2 linked regions of the Thermococcus onnurineus NA1 genome follow. The main gene of each other region encodes a partner of the protein of the gene in region 2 in a complex. Links are inferred from orthologs where the notes say so. Each region holds a gene or a part of one and is shown on either strand. Other genes may lie near its edges.

Region 1 (6,906 bases), 1.8 Mb from region 2 along the record:
TCCTATTTAAGGTTTTCATTAGGCTCATCAAAAATTTGAAGAAAAAGGTCAGCCTAGAACTGAGAGAAGAACTCCGGCGACGACGGCAGTCCCTATAACTCCAGCGACGTTCGGACCCATTGCGTGCATGAGTATGAAGTTCCCTGGGTCTTCCTCACTCGCCAAGCGCTGGACAACCCTGGCGCTCATTGGAACTGCCGAAACTCCAGCCGCTCCAATCATCGGGTTTATCTTGCCGCCGCTAAGCTTCATCATAATCTTCCCGAGGAGCACTCCTCCAGCGGTTGCAGAGGCGAAGGCGACGACACCAAGGCCAAGTATCATAAGGGTCTTCGCCGTGAGGAAAGTCTCAGCCCTCATCGTTGAGCCGACGCCAAGCCCGAGGAAGATGGTGACGATGTTCATTAGCTCCTCCTGGGCAGCTTTGCTCAGCCTCTCAACGACGCCGCTCTCCCTGAAGAGGTTGCCTATCATGAGCATTCCAATGAGCGGCCCGGCGCTTGGAACGAGGAGGCTGATGACGATAGCAGTGATTATGGGGAACATTATCTTCTCCCTCTTGGAGACGGGTCTGAGCTGCTCCATTCTGATTTTCCTTTCCTCCTTACTGGTCATGGCCTTGATGATAGGCGGCTGGATAAGCGGGACGAGGCTCATGTAAGAGTAAGCCGCCACGGCAGTCGCTCCGAGAAGGTGTGGAGCCAGCTTGGTGGTGAGGTATATGGTCGTCGGTCCGTCGGCACCGCCGATGATACCTATCGAAGCCGCCTCAGGCAGGGTGAAACCGAGCAGCACCGCGCTCAGCATAGCAACGAAAACACCTATCTGAGCGGCAGCGCCGAGCAGAGCCGTCTTGGGGTCTGCTATCATCGGCCCGAAGTCTGTCATCGCCCCCAGTCCGAAGAATATCAGCAGTGGCACTATCTCTGTGCTTATGAGGTAGTGGTGGATAAGATAGAACAGTCCATGTGGTTCGTCGGTTATGCCTGTGAGCGGCAGGTTGACGATGACGGCACTTATGCCTATCGGGAGGAGGAGCAGGGGCTCCATCTCATATCTGATGGCGAGATAGACGAGTATCAGACCGACGAGTATCATTATTACATTGCCAACAGTTAGATGGAGAAGCCCCATGCTCTCGATGAATTCGATTATTGCCTGCTCCAGTCCGGCCATTCTCCATCACCCGAGTTCGATTAGTGGTTGTCCGGTGTCGACGGTTTGGCCTTCTTTGATGAGGATTTTCTTTATTGTTCCGTCTTTTGGTGCTGGGATTTCGTTTTCCATTTTCATTGCCTCGAGGATGAGTAGTCCCTGACCGGTTTTGACTTGATCACCTTCTTTAACGAGTATTCTAAGAATCTTACCCGGCATGGGAGCCGTCACAACCCCCTCACCAACAGGAGCTGGCGCTGGGGCCGGAGCAGCGGGCGCTGAAACCGGAACGGGAGCACTCGGAACGGCAGGAGCGCTGATGCGGGCTGGGGTAGCTGCCGGCTCGCTTATTGCGCTCAGGTCTATTCCGAGCCCCTTTGCCTCGACCTCGTAGCTCTTGTCCTCGAAGGAGACTTTAAAACGGCCCATTCCAAGCTCTTCAACCTCAACCTCGTATTCAACACCGTCAACGATGACCTTAACCTTAGCCATCTTCACCACTTCCCTTTCTCGTAATTGAAGTCCTCAACATCTTCCATAGTTGTCTGGATGCCGTAGAGGCGCCAAGAGTCAGAAACCTTCCTCTTGAAGGGTAAGGGCCTCAGCTGGGCCGCCTTCTCGGCAGTGTATGCTAAAATAGCCGCGGTAATAACTGCTAGGTCCCTCGGGGGTATCTCCGGCTTTGCTTCCTTAACTTTTGGTACTTCTTCGACCTTCGTCGGGATAGGGGCTTTTCCTGAAGTTTCTCTATCTATGAGCCTCCTCTCGAGCCAGCCGACGAAGTAGAGGACTAAAGCTAAAATGGTGAGGACGGCAAAGACCACCGTCACTCCGAGGGCGGTTATGTTGAGGCCCTCCACGAACTCGGCCATGGTTACCATGTCTCACACCTCACAGCGGTATGTTGCCGTGCTTCTTCGGCGGGAGCTTGACGCGCTTGCTCTCCATGGCCTCGAGGGCAAGGATTATCTTTGCCCTTGTCTCGGCAGGGTCTATGACATCGTCGATGTATCCCCTCGCGGCAGCGACGTACGGGTTGGCAAACCTGTCCTTGTACTCCTGTATCTTCTGCTGCCTGACCTCCTCAGGGTTCTCTGCCGCTGCAATCTCTTTCCTGAAGATGATATTGGCCGCTCCCTCAGGACCCATAACGGCTATCTCTGCGGTCGGCCAGGCGAAGACGAAGTCGGCACCGAGGTGCTTGCTTCCCATTGCGAGGTAAGCGCCACCGTAGGCCTTCCTGAGAATGACGGTCACCATCGGGACGGTGGCCTCGGAGTAGGCGTAAAGGACCTTGGCTCCGTGCCTGATGATTCCACCATACTCCTGCTGGGTGCCCGGCAGGTAGCCGGGGACGTCAACAAGCGTGACGATGGGTATGTTGAAGGCGTCGCAGGTTCTCACAAAGCGTGCTATCTTGTCGGAGCTGTCTATGTCAAGAACGCCCGCGAAGTAGTTGGGGTTGTTGGCGACTATACCAACCGTCTGGCCGTTCATCCTTCCGAAGCCGACGACGGCGTTTGGGGCGAAGTAGGGCAGAATCTCCAGGAAGTCCGGATTGCCGTTCTCATCCCTGTCAACTATCTCGTAGATGACCTGCCTGACGTCGTAGCCCTTGTTCGGGTCGTCCGGAACTATGGAGTACAGGCTTTCGGTCTTCCTGAATGGCAAATCGCTTGTCTTAACACGCGGCGGCTTCTCCATGTTGTTTGACGGCAGGTAGCTCATGAGACGTCTTATCAACGCTAGAACCTCTTCGTCGCTCTTTCCTATGAGGTGGGCCTGTCCGCTCTTTTGGGCGTGAACCATGGCTCCACCGAGCTGAACAGGTGTAACCTCGACGCCCGTGACAGCTTTAACGACCTGTGGGCCTGTGATGAACATGAAGCTCGACGGGTTGTCCACCATGAGGATGAAGTCTCCTATCGCCGGGCTGTAAACCGCTCCTCCGGCACAGGGACCCATAATTGCGGTGATCTGTGGCACAACACCGCTGAGAATTGTGTTCATCTTGAAGATCTCACCGTAGCCCTTGAGGGAGTCCACACCCTCCTGAATCCTTGCACCGCCGGAATCATTGAGGCCTATTACAGGTGCTCCCGCCTCAAGGGCGAGCTCCATTATGCGCTTTATCTTAGCAGCGTGCATCTCGCCGAGGGAACCTCCCATGACGGTGAAGTCCTGGGCATAGACGAAGACAAGCCTTCCATCGATGGTTCCATAGCCGGTGATGACACCATCCGCGGGCAGTTCCTTCTTATCGAGACCGAACTCCGTTCCTCTGTGCTTGACGAACATGCCGATCTCAACGAAGCTTCCCGGGTCGAGGAGCTTCTCGATCCTCTCGCGCGCTGTGAGCTTGCCTTTAGCGTGCTGCTTTTCGACGGCCTTTTCGCCGCCCATCTCAAGAATCTTTTTTCTCCGTTCGTACAGCTCGTTAACCTTTTCCTCCATGCTCATGAGAACTCCCCCTAACAGCTGAGAGTGTCTGGTGGTTGTAGTTTGTAAAGTTTAAAAGGGTTTTTGCTCCACTGCCCGTTGAGGAGTTGATAAAATTCTTAGATGTTGAAAGCAGCAAAAGGGGTGAAGTAGAAAAAGGTAGAACGGATTCAGAGGTGTGCAATCGGAGTTTCTGCACCACAGGCCTCGCACTTGAGGAAGTGGAAGCGTCCCCTCTTGATGATCTTGGTATCTGGTGAGCCGCAGACCGGGCAGATAACGTAGTCCTTGAGGTACTTCTTCATCTTGTTGGCTATCAGGTAGGGTGTGAAGCGTCCTTGGAGGACAACTCTCCTTCCCTCGAGTGTTCCGGCCGTTGCCACCTCTCTCAAGATGAACTTGAGAAGATGGTTCGGGTCGCGGTTCATGGCCTCGGCTATGTCCATGAAGTTCTCGATTATAGTCCTGTTTCCGGCTATCGTGACTACGGCGGCGGGAACCTCAAACCTCGAGATGTGATGCTTAACGTTCTCTGGGAGCTCCTCGTAAGCCTTATCGAGTAAGCCTTCGAAATCGTAAAAGTCAACCTTCTTCTCGCTCACTTTCCTCACCTCCACTTAAGGTATGCAGAGCCGTTTATAACCTTTTGGCGTGGGGAAAATCGAGAAAATCAAAGCACCCTGTAGAAGCCGGCTCTCGGTTCGTATATCCTCGCGTCCCTCTTGAGGTCGTTGATGAGCTTCTTTACTTCGTTCTCCGTTCCAATTCCAGCCTGCTTCGCCGCTTCCACTACCTTGTCCTCCGGTGCGCCGAACTCACCCTCACTCTCAAGGCTCTTGATGATGTCTATGAGCTTGTCAATCTTGTTTATCTTCTTGGAACTCTTGCCGACTTCGAGGATCGAAACGTCCAGTGTCCCCTCCTCGTCGGTCGCTATCTTTCTTATCATCTCCTCGATTATCTGTATCGCCGCTCTGGCGTCTTCCCTCGTCACGGTCTCGCTCAGGCGCATTCTCGCATGGGCCTCGCTGAGACGTATGAGTGCCTCCAGCTGCCTCGCAGTAATTGGAATCGGCTGCACTCCCTCGTCCTCACCGCTCTTTCTGAAGCCCTTCCTCATACGGACGTAGTAGCGCTTTATCTCGTCCATCGCCTCTTTGCTCAAAACCGGGTGGATGTTCTTCCTCGCGTAGGCTATATACTTCTTGAGCAGGTCGTAGGGTATCTTGGGCGTTACCGCCTCGGCCTCTCCCCTCCTGACCTTGAGTATGTGCTCGGCTATAGATGCGTCTATCTTCTCGTCCGGCTCGTCCAGCAGGAGGAATATAAGGTCGAAACGGCTCAGCAGAGTCGGTGGGAGGTCTAGCTGCTCCGGAAGGGACTTGTGGCGGTTAAATCTGCCATACTTTGGATTGGCGGCGGCTATAACCGTTGTTCTGGAGTTAAGTGTCGCTGTGATACCCGCTTTTGAAATGCTGATTGTCTGCTGCTCGAGTGCCTCATGTATAGCGCTCCTGTCACGGTCGCTCATCTTGTCGAACTCGTCAATTAGGGCAAATCCGCCATCGGCGAGAACCAGAACACCAGCCTCCAGAACCCACGAACCTGTAAATTCGTCACGGACGGCTGCGGCTGTCAAACCGGCGGCAGAGCTGCTCTTCCCACTCGTATAAATCGCTCTCGGCGCCAAATTGGCAACATAGCGGAGAATTTGGCTGTTGTGGACGAAGATGTCGTTGGCTATGAAGTTGTGGTGCTCCGGCACCTGGAGGTCGTAGACCCACGGATGCTCTGGCTTGTATTCTCTGACCTCGACGACTCTGTCCCAGAAGATATCGGAGTCCGCAAGCAGTTCAAGTACTTTGAGCTTTTTGGGGGCATCAGGCGACTTCTCTTTCAGTGTTTCAACGACGATTTTGAGCTTTTCCCTGCTGGGCAGCCTATCCCCCCGTTCATAGTGCAGGTAAGTGGAGCGGTTTATTCCTAGGTCCTTTTGTCTTAGTCCTGCTGATTCACGGAGTTCTCTGAGCAGCTTCGAGACGCCCGGAACAACATCAACGTTGGTGTTCAGTTTTATCCCGTTGGTAACCTTTGCGAGGAGTTTTGCCTTCTCCTCAACTCCAAAACCGATGGTCTCTCTGAACTTTATGACATCTTTGCCCGTTATGACCAGGCGGTAGTACGTTTTTGCCTCCTTCATCTTTCCGTTTGTGGCTATGCCTCTTGTCGCGTGCAGCTGTGATTTTATTCCAAACCTCAAAAGAAGGTGCCGGACACCTCTCAGGAGTTCCAGTGATGCTGAAACCACTGTGATTTTTGGTCTGGCTCTATCAACTGTCCCCTCTGCGTCAAAGTAACCCTGAAGGAACGCCTTGATGTCCTCCAACCTTGCGGAGAATATCTGGGATGGTACTTTTTTCTTTGAAGAGTTCTCCGCGATTCCAAGATGTTTAAACAATCTGAAGAACTCAACGCTGCTCACGTAAACCTCTTTCGCCGATTTGCCTCTATGAGGCTTTCTAATCGTTGGGTTAAGGTCGAGCTTTCTGAAGTATTCGTAGACTTTTTGAATCAGCTTTTCGTCGTTGTTCGTAAAGAATATCGTAGCGCTACCGTTTCTGTTCTGTGCGTAGCCCTCTCCGGCTAGTAGGCCGATAACGTACCAGAACTCCTCGTCAGCAAATTCAGGAAGCTTTAGCCTGCTCTTGGCAGTTTTGGGCTTTTCTATCTCAATGTCCCAAAGCCTAGTAGGCTTCCCAGCAACCGGAATGATGCGTGGAACTGCTATAAAGTCGCTCGCTTTTAGTTCCTCAGCCTTCCTTGTCTTGAACTGCCCATTCTCAAAGACAAAGAATGGATGAGTCGGTGTTACCCTTATCTCCCTTCCGCTCGCAGTCCTTATGAGGAACATTCTCTCGGGCGCGGTTCTCTTCCAGGCTATGTTAGCCTTCACCTTTTTCACTTTGAGCGTCTTGGCATCTAGAGCGTAAAGCTCAAGGTCTATTGGAGCGTAGAAGCCGTCGTCAACTCTGCCGAGGGTTCCCTCTTTTTTGGCTCTCCTAATTGCCCCCTCCACAAGCTCACCTATCTTCCCTAAGCTCCCGTCGGCCAGAACAACCTGGGTGTCATAATCAACGCACTTCGCAACACCAGGATCTCCGACCAGTAGAACGTGGCTCTCTCCTCTCAGCTTAGTTCCATCAGGGAGAACCCGCTGCACGCCACCGAAGAGCGCCAAAGCTATGCCCTTCTTCACGGTCTTGTGTCCCCAGATTGCCGGGGCTATCGAATCGACAATAGCATCAACGATGT
Region 2 (7,004 bases):
TCTACGAACAGATAAAGAGGCTCAAGATAAAGAAGATATACCGCGTCACCGGCGACATCGACCTCATCATCGAGGCAGACAAGACCCGGCTCGACGAGATTCTCGAGGAAATAGCCTCACTCGACGGCGTCAAGGAGACCATTACCCACATCGTCCTTGAAGTCCTCTGAGGGCTTCCTGCCCTCCCTTAGCTTCTTCTCTATTAGCATTCTAAGCTCGTCGAGGTTCTTTCCGAACTTAGCTGAGATTGGCACGAAAATCTCGTTTATCTCGCTATAGGGAACTCCAAACTTCTCGGCGAGCCTCGTTATGGTCCCCTGGACGTTCTTCACCTTGTCTATCTTGTTCACCGCCACTATCGTCGGTATCTTCAGCTCCCGCAGGAACTGGAAGAACTCTACGTCTATCGGAATCTCACCGCGCTTCTCCCAGCGCTCTATTATCTCCAGCACACTCTTGCCATCTATGACGAGGATTGCCAGGTCTATCTCATCGGCGTTGTTCTCTATGAAGTGCACTATCTCATCTTTAATCTTCTCCTGCTTTTCCTTCGGCAGACCGCTCATAAAGCCGAAGCCAGGCATGTCGACGACCTTTCGGTTCCTCCAGCTAACCTCCACAGGCTTTCTCGTAACTCCTGGCCTCTTGCCCCTCCTGACCCACTTTCCAGTAAGACGGAAGATGAGCGTGCTTTTTCCAACGTTCGACCGTCCCACAAAGATTATCATGGCTCTCACCGAAGGGAGTTGAAGTTTTTTCACCTTATAAGGCTTGGCGGAAAAGTTAAGTAGGCCGAGCGATAAATAATCGCGGTGGTGTTTATGGTAGAGGGCAGTGAAGCTAAAGCCAACCAGCTCATCAACAAGTTTGTGATATCCCTCACGGAGGGAAAGATACTCGGGTTTGTGACGGACATCAACGTCGAGGTTGAGGGCGACCAGTTCTACTTCATCCTGAAGATGAAGCTCGTGGAGAACCTTGGAAAGGGTGAACACCCAGGAATGTTCTCCAACGAGAAGAAGATGAAAATAAGGCCAAGCGATATAGTCAACGTTGGTCCAGACGTTATAATCCTCGGAAACGGTAAGGTGCCCCCACTAAGAGAGATAGAGAGGCTCACCCAGATAGCCGAGGAGTACAACGCCCTGGTTAGGGAGCTCGAGACCAAGGAGAGGCTCATAGAAAAGCTCAAGGAGGAGAACTACTCACTTACCAAGCAGCTGGATGAGCTTCAGAGAGAGCTTAGAAAGCTCCATGTCATGAAAGAGGACTTCGAACACCTCAAAGAGCAACTGGTCAGACAGGAAGGCCAGCTCGAAATGGCCAAGGACTACATAAGGCTCCTCGAAGGTCTCAGGCACGACATAGACAAAATAAAGGACGATGTTGACAAGCTCATCCAGAGTCAGCTTGAAGAAATCGTCAGGACAATAATAAACGAAGAGCTGAACGCAAGGGGATTAAAGAAAACGAGCTTCATTTAGCCAAAGATCTGAGGCCCAAAGGCGTGGAGAAGTATCTCAAGGGCAACGAGTATCAGCGTGAGGGCTATAACGCCCCTTGGGCTTATCTTCACTGCCTTGGTGTCCTCATCAAAGAACCTCATGAGACCCGCACCGGTCGGAGGAAGTGTGGCCTTTTCCTTTGCCATCTCTCTCACCTCTTAAGATGGCTACCACCAGAGAGGTATAAAAAAGTTTTGATAGGGGAAACTTTTTAAAAGGTAATCCACAGCCCATGGTGGATAAGGGGTTTCCCCAATGAATCCCGCTAATGACATAGGAGGTGGGAGGAAATGGCGACCTTTAAGCTTGTCATATCGAACCCGAAGAACGGGATAGCCAGGCAGGTCGAGATAAGCGGCGAAGAGGCAGAGAAGCTCATCGGAAAGAGGATCGGAGAGGAGATCTCCGCCAAGGAGCTTGGCCTCAACCTCACCGAGATATTCGGCGAGGAGATTCCAGCCGATACCAAGCTCAAGATAACCGGCGGAACCGACAAGGATGGCTTCCCCATGAGGCCCGATGTCCATGGTCCGAGGAGGGTCAAGATCCTCGTCTCTAGGGGGCCGGGTTTCAGGCCTAAGGAGAAGGGTGAGAGGAGGAAGAAGACCGTTAGGGGCAACACCATCAGCCCCGAGATCGTCCAGATCAACATGAAGCTCGTCTTCTGAGCTTCCTCCTTTCCCCAACTTACTGCTTTTCTGCTTGCCTTGGAGTATGTCCTTCGAGTTCTTCCCCTGAGGTAACCTTAATAAATGCCCAAACTCTCTAAATTTAGGGGTGAGAGAAGATGGCAAAGAAGAAGGAGTTTAGACAGGCCGAGGTTAACATCGGAATGGTTGGTCACGTTGATCACGGTAAAACGACACTCACGAAGGCCCTGACCGGAATCTGGACTGACACCCACAGCGAGGAGCTAAGGAGAGGAATCACCATCAAGATAGGCTTCGCCGATGCAGAGATAAGGAAGTGCCCGAGCTGCGGCAGATACTCAACTTCACCGATATGTCCTTACTGCGGCCATGAAACCGAATTTGAGAGGAGAGTCTCCTTCATCGATGCTCCCGGTCACGAGGCATTGATGACAACAATGCTCGCTGGAGCTTCCCTCATGGACGGTGCCGTTCTCGTCATAGCGGCCAACGAGGGTGTAATGCCCCAGACCAGGGAGCATCTCATGGCCCTTCAGATAGTCGGCAATAAGAACATCGTCATAGCCCTCAACAAGATCGAGCTTGTCGACAGGGAGAAGGTCATTGAGAGGTATCAGGAGATAAAGGAGTTCGTCAAAGGCACCGTCGCCGAGAACGCCCCAATAATTCCGATTTCAGCCCTGCATGGAGCCAACGTTGACGTTCTCTTAGCTGCAATAGAGGAGTTCATCCCAACACCTGAGCATGATCCGAACAAGCCGCCCAAGATGCTCGTTCTGAGGAGTTTTGACGTTAACAAGCCAGGAACCAAGCCGGAAAAGCTCGTCGGCGGAGTCATCGGCGGTTCGATAGTCCAGGGCAAGCTCAAAGTCGGCGACGAGATAGAGATCCGCCCGGGCGTTCCCTACGAGGAGCACGGCAGGATCAAGTACGAGCCGATAACCACCGAGATAGTGTCCCTTCAGGCAGGAGGAAGGTTCGTCGAGGAGGCATATCCAGGTGGGCTCGTCGGCGTCGGCACCAAGCTCGATCCGTACCTCACCAAGGGCGACCTCATGGCCGGAAACGTCGTAGGAAAACCTGGCCAGCTTCCGCCGGTGTGGGACGAGCTCAGGCTTGAGGTTCATCTCCTCGAGAGGGTTGTGGGAACCGAGGAGGAGCTCAAGGTCGAGCCGATCAAAAGGAGGGAAGTCCTGCTCCTCAACGTTGGAACGGCAAGAACGATGGGTCTCGTCACCGGACTCGGCAAGGACGAGATCGAGCTCAAGCTCCAGATACCCATCTGCGCCGAGGTCGGCGACAGGGTTGCCATCAGCAGGCAGGTCGGCAGCAGGTGGCGCCTCATAGGCTACGGCTTCATCAGGGAGTGACCCTCTCTTTTCTCATTTGGTGGTCTCCATGCACCGCGAATGGCTCGTTATTCCCGATACCAACTTTCTCCTCGTCCCGGGACAGTTCGGCGTCGACATAATATCCGAGCTGAACAGGGTTCTCGATGTGAAGTTCAGGATTGTAATTCCAAACGTTGTCCTTCAGGAACTGGACGTCATCGAAAGAAAGTCCCGCGGGAAAGATCTGATGGCCATCAGAATGGCGAAGAAGCTGGCTGAAAGGTTCGAGACCGTGGATATAGGCTGGTTTGGGGAGAGGCCAATAGACGACCAGATTTTTGACTTCGCCCTGAATAACGAGCGTGTTGTGGTCTGCACCAACGATAAGGGGCTGAAAAAGAGGCTCCGCGCGAAGGGCATTCCGGTCGTGTACCTCCGCTCCAAGAAGATTCTGGAGCTTGAAGGAATGCTGGAGTGAGCTATTTTCTGTCCAAGCCCAACAACCATTCAAAGAGTTCTTTTCGCCTGGGCGTTCAAAACCCTTAAAACTTCCTTTTCTCCATGCATTTGGGTGGGAAATATGTACACCGAAGAGGATCTTTTGAGAGAGATTAGGGAACTAATGGAGGACGACGAACTCTACCAGATGTACGAGAGGGCCTTCAGGGAACACATCTACTACTTCGAGACGACCAACTACATAGTGCTGAATATCTACCAGTTCAACGACCACGGACCGATCCACGTTCTCCTCACAACGAGACGGGCCCTGGAGCTACTGAAAATTATCAAAAAGTTTGGAATTGAGACCACAGCGGAGAAGCTCGGCAAGCCTTTCCGCTGGAGCAAGTTCATCGTTGCTTTTGGAGCGCTCTTCCACGACGTCGGCAACATGATACACAGAATAAACCACTACGAGTTCAGTGCCCTGCTTACGGAGCCAATAATAGACAAGCTCGCCAGGGAGTTTGAAACGGATGATTGGCTTCTCCTCAAAGCGCTCACGCTGAACGCCATCTACACGCACGATGAGCACGTGCCGTGCACAACCATTGAGGGGAGCCTCGTCACCATAGCGGACGGCTGCGATATGGAAGCCGGAAGGAGCAGGCTCGTCCACAAGAAGGACCGCGTTGACATACACGCCGTCTCAGCCCTGGCAATAGAGAAGGTCGAAATAAGGGAAGGAAACGAGGAGCAGCCGATACTCATTGAGATATGGATGAAGCACCTCGCAGGAGTCTTCCAAGTGGACGAAATTCTCACCAAGAAGGTCAAAAGCTCAGTACTGAGCGGAAAGGTTAGGATAAGAATTTACGTCGGCGAAGAGATAATGGAGAAGGTTATTTAACCTTCCCTCCCAACCTTCTCCATGCTTCGAGATGCCTACATTGATCTCAAATATCTGCTCAACAGGGGCTACCGGAAAAGCTATGCATTAGAATTCGTTGCCAACCACTACAGGCTTACGAAAAAAGAGCGGCATCTTCTGGCCAGATGCGTCTTTTCTGATGGATGGATCAGGGAAGTTGAGGGAAAGCTCCTAAAACCCGAAGAACTTGTCGGGAAGGTTCTGGCGGTAGACGGTTTCAACGTCCTCATAACCCTCGAATCTCTCCTCGATGGGAAAGCAATACTCTGCGAGGACGGCTTGATAAGGGACCTGAAGTACCAGGGGAGGTATAGAATCAACGAGAGGACCGGTGATTTGCTTACTAAAATCGCGATGGCCCTGAAGGAACTGGGGATTAAGAAGACGGTCTTCTTTTACGGGAAGAACGTGCCGGGAAGCGGAGAGGTCAAGAGGCTGACCGAGGAGAAGCTGAAGGAATTTGATATTCCTGGGGAAGTAAAACTGGTTAAAAGCCCAGATTTTGAGCTCAAGGCCTTTGAGGTGGTTGCCACCGCGGATGTGGGGATAATCGTCAGAGTTCCCCACGTCTTTGACCTCGCTGGATACGTCGGCGAGAAGCTCGGAAAGGGAGCGAGGCCATTCGTTGAGTTTATGGGGAAAATGTGTTCAGAGGAGGTTTAACACTTAGATTTATTTTCTTCGAACAGTTACAGGCTCACTTGAAACTTTTGAAAACCTTTACTAACCACTTTACGCCGGAGAGGGACGCTGTGGACATCTGAATGAAGTATGGTAATCAGGAATTCGAGTTCTACAACCCCGAAGCGGTCGGCAACATGAGGGGGTAACTTCGTACCAGGAAGGAGACATCGATATGATCTCAAACATACCTAATCTGGAGATTATCCATATGAGCTGGTTCGGCTTCTGCAACTTCAGCTTCTGGGCTGTGCTGGAGGGTGAAAACCTCTACAAGACAGGATAGCTGGAGAATACCGGGCCGACAGTACAACTACGAGAGAGCCGGATGGAACGATTGCACTTGGAGGCAAAAACTTCAAAATATCAACGGTCAGGTAGACGTACACTTTTGGCGACGTCACCGGACAGGGGGAGGCTGTTCCAACGGCCAACCTGTCAGTACCCATTGAGGCCAGGGGAGTCTCCATCGAACAGGCGGTGCCAACGTTTTCACCCACTTCAAATCGAGGACATCGGTTTTGAGAAGGTCCAAGGCTTTTTTGCTTTTCAGTTTTCCACTTTCAGGCAAACTTTAAATCTTTCAAAACCTATTTTCTTTCATGTTCGGAGAGCACGAGCTCAGAACGAAGTTCATCAAAATCCTCAACAAGAAGATACACCTCCTCGAAAGGGCCGATGACAGCGTGCTTTACACTCGGGATGATGTTCGAGTTCTCATAAAGAAGGGCGATGGCGCCCTCAAGGTACTCCCGGCCCCAGCTGAGGGCTATGGCGTCAAGTTCCTCATGATAAGGTTCTCACCAAGGATAGCCGTTCCCCCCAGGAAAAGACTGACCGGATACCTCTCCGCCCCCGTGGACATTGAAGTCAAGAGCGGAAACGCCACGATAGACCGCTTTGTTGTAGGAAGGGAGAAATACGCCCTCTATGGTGAGAATAACATCGGAGTGATAGCGCGCTATCACGTGAGTGAGTTCCACGATAAAATTCCCGACGAGCTAGGAATCATGAAGCTCGTGATAAACAACCCCACTGACGAATGGAAGCTCGTGGAAAGGATAACCGTCCCGATAAGGAACAGTGTTATGTTCTACTCCAGCGAAAAGGCCTACTATCCCCTCGTGATACTGACGACGAAAGAGCCCTACGAGGTCAATAACACCGGCAACCCGCCCGATGGGACGCTCAAGGCCACCCATAAAGCAGAACCTCTACCGAACTTCAAGATGAGGTGGTGACGATGGCTAACGTGACGGGCAACACGACCACAAATTCACCGAGAGGCGTGGGAAGTCTGATACCTATTGAGATAAGTCTCTGGACGGGCATTGAGGCGATTCTCATCGTAATAGGCATGATAATTCTCGGGAGAATTCTGAGAAAGCTCATAATTCGAAAGTCAAAGGAAACCACTCTCACCTGGATAATCAACGAGGACACCGCTGATATAGTGTTCCGCATG

Evidence for each region. The genes of interacting proteins can lie anywhere in the genome.
Region 1: the proteins of eif2g (region 2) and TON_RS00210 are in contact, whole or in part, in a crystal structure (PDB 2QMU), measured with the Saccharolobus solfataricus proteins. The link is inferred for Thermococcus onnurineus NA1 from one-to-one orthologs. Residues at the interface, in WP_009988771.1 of Saccharolobus solfataricus: Trp33, Pro65, Glu66, Gln148, Val151, Asp152, Val154, Ser155, Lys156, Ala159, Leu160, Tyr163, Arg164, Lys167, Ile180, Ile181, Pro182, Val183, Ser184, Leu186, His187, Ile189, Asn190, Asp192, Ser193; in WP_231918336.1 of Saccharolobus solfataricus: Met1, Leu2, Arg4, Leu5, Tyr6, Lys8, Leu9, Pro10, Ile106, Lys108, Lys109, Glu110, Lys111.

The regions. Positions count from the first base shown.
Region 1 is NC_011529.1:33,187-40,092, forward strand. Bases 2,481-5,240 are described here. They hold TON_RS00210 (translation initiation factor IF-2 subunit beta), read right to left. Parts: upstream 4,197-5,240; coding sequence 3,765-4,196; downstream 2,481-3,764. Other genes in these bases: TON_RS00205 (carboxyl transferase domain-containing protein), read right to left, coding at 2,481-3,615; TON_RS00215 (LAGLIDADG family homing endonuclease), read right to left, coding at 4,265-5,240. Outside these bases: TON_RS00190 (sodium ion-translocating decarboxylase subunit beta), read right to left, coding at 49-1,176; TON_RS00195 (acetyl-CoA carboxylase biotin carboxyl carrier protein subunit), read right to left, coding at 1,183-1,647; TON_RS00200 (OadG family protein), read right to left, coding at 1,650-2,036; more of TON_RS00205, read right to left, coding at 2,047-2,480; more of TON_RS00215, read right to left, coding at 5,241-6,906. UniProt on the Methanocaldococcus jannaschii protein: eIF-2 functions in the early steps of protein synthesis by forming a ternary complex with GTP and initiator tRNA.
Region 2 is NC_011529.1:1,821,584-1,828,587, reverse strand. What follows is about bases 1,576-4,408. They hold eif2g (translation initiation factor IF-2 subunit gamma), read left to right. Parts: upstream 1,576-2,292; coding sequence 2,293-3,525; downstream 3,526-4,408. Other genes in these bases: TON_RS09910 (HD domain-containing protein), read left to right, coding at 4,067-4,408; TON_RS09915 (PIN domain-containing protein), read left to right, coding at 3,554-3,964; TON_RS09925 (30S ribosomal protein S6e), read left to right, coding at 1,796-2,173; TON_RS09930 (preprotein translocase subunit Sec61beta), read right to left, coding at 1,576-1,651. In the rest of the region: TON_RS09945 (Lrp/AsnC family transcriptional regulator), read left to right, coding at 1-170; GTP-binding protein EngB, read right to left, coding at 117-728; TON_RS09935 (GAS domain-containing protein), read left to right, coding at 822-1,484; more of TON_RS09930, read right to left, coding at 1,481-1,575; more of TON_RS09910, read left to right, coding at 4,409-4,837; TON_RS09905 (DUF434 domain-containing protein), read left to right, coding at 4,859-5,521; TON_RS09900 (DUF432 domain-containing protein), read left to right, coding at 6,142-6,780; TON_RS10810 (mechanosensitive ion channel family protein), read left to right, coding at 6,783-7,004. UniProt on the Methanocaldococcus jannaschii protein: eIF-2 functions in the early steps of protein synthesis by forming a ternary complex with GTP and initiator tRNA.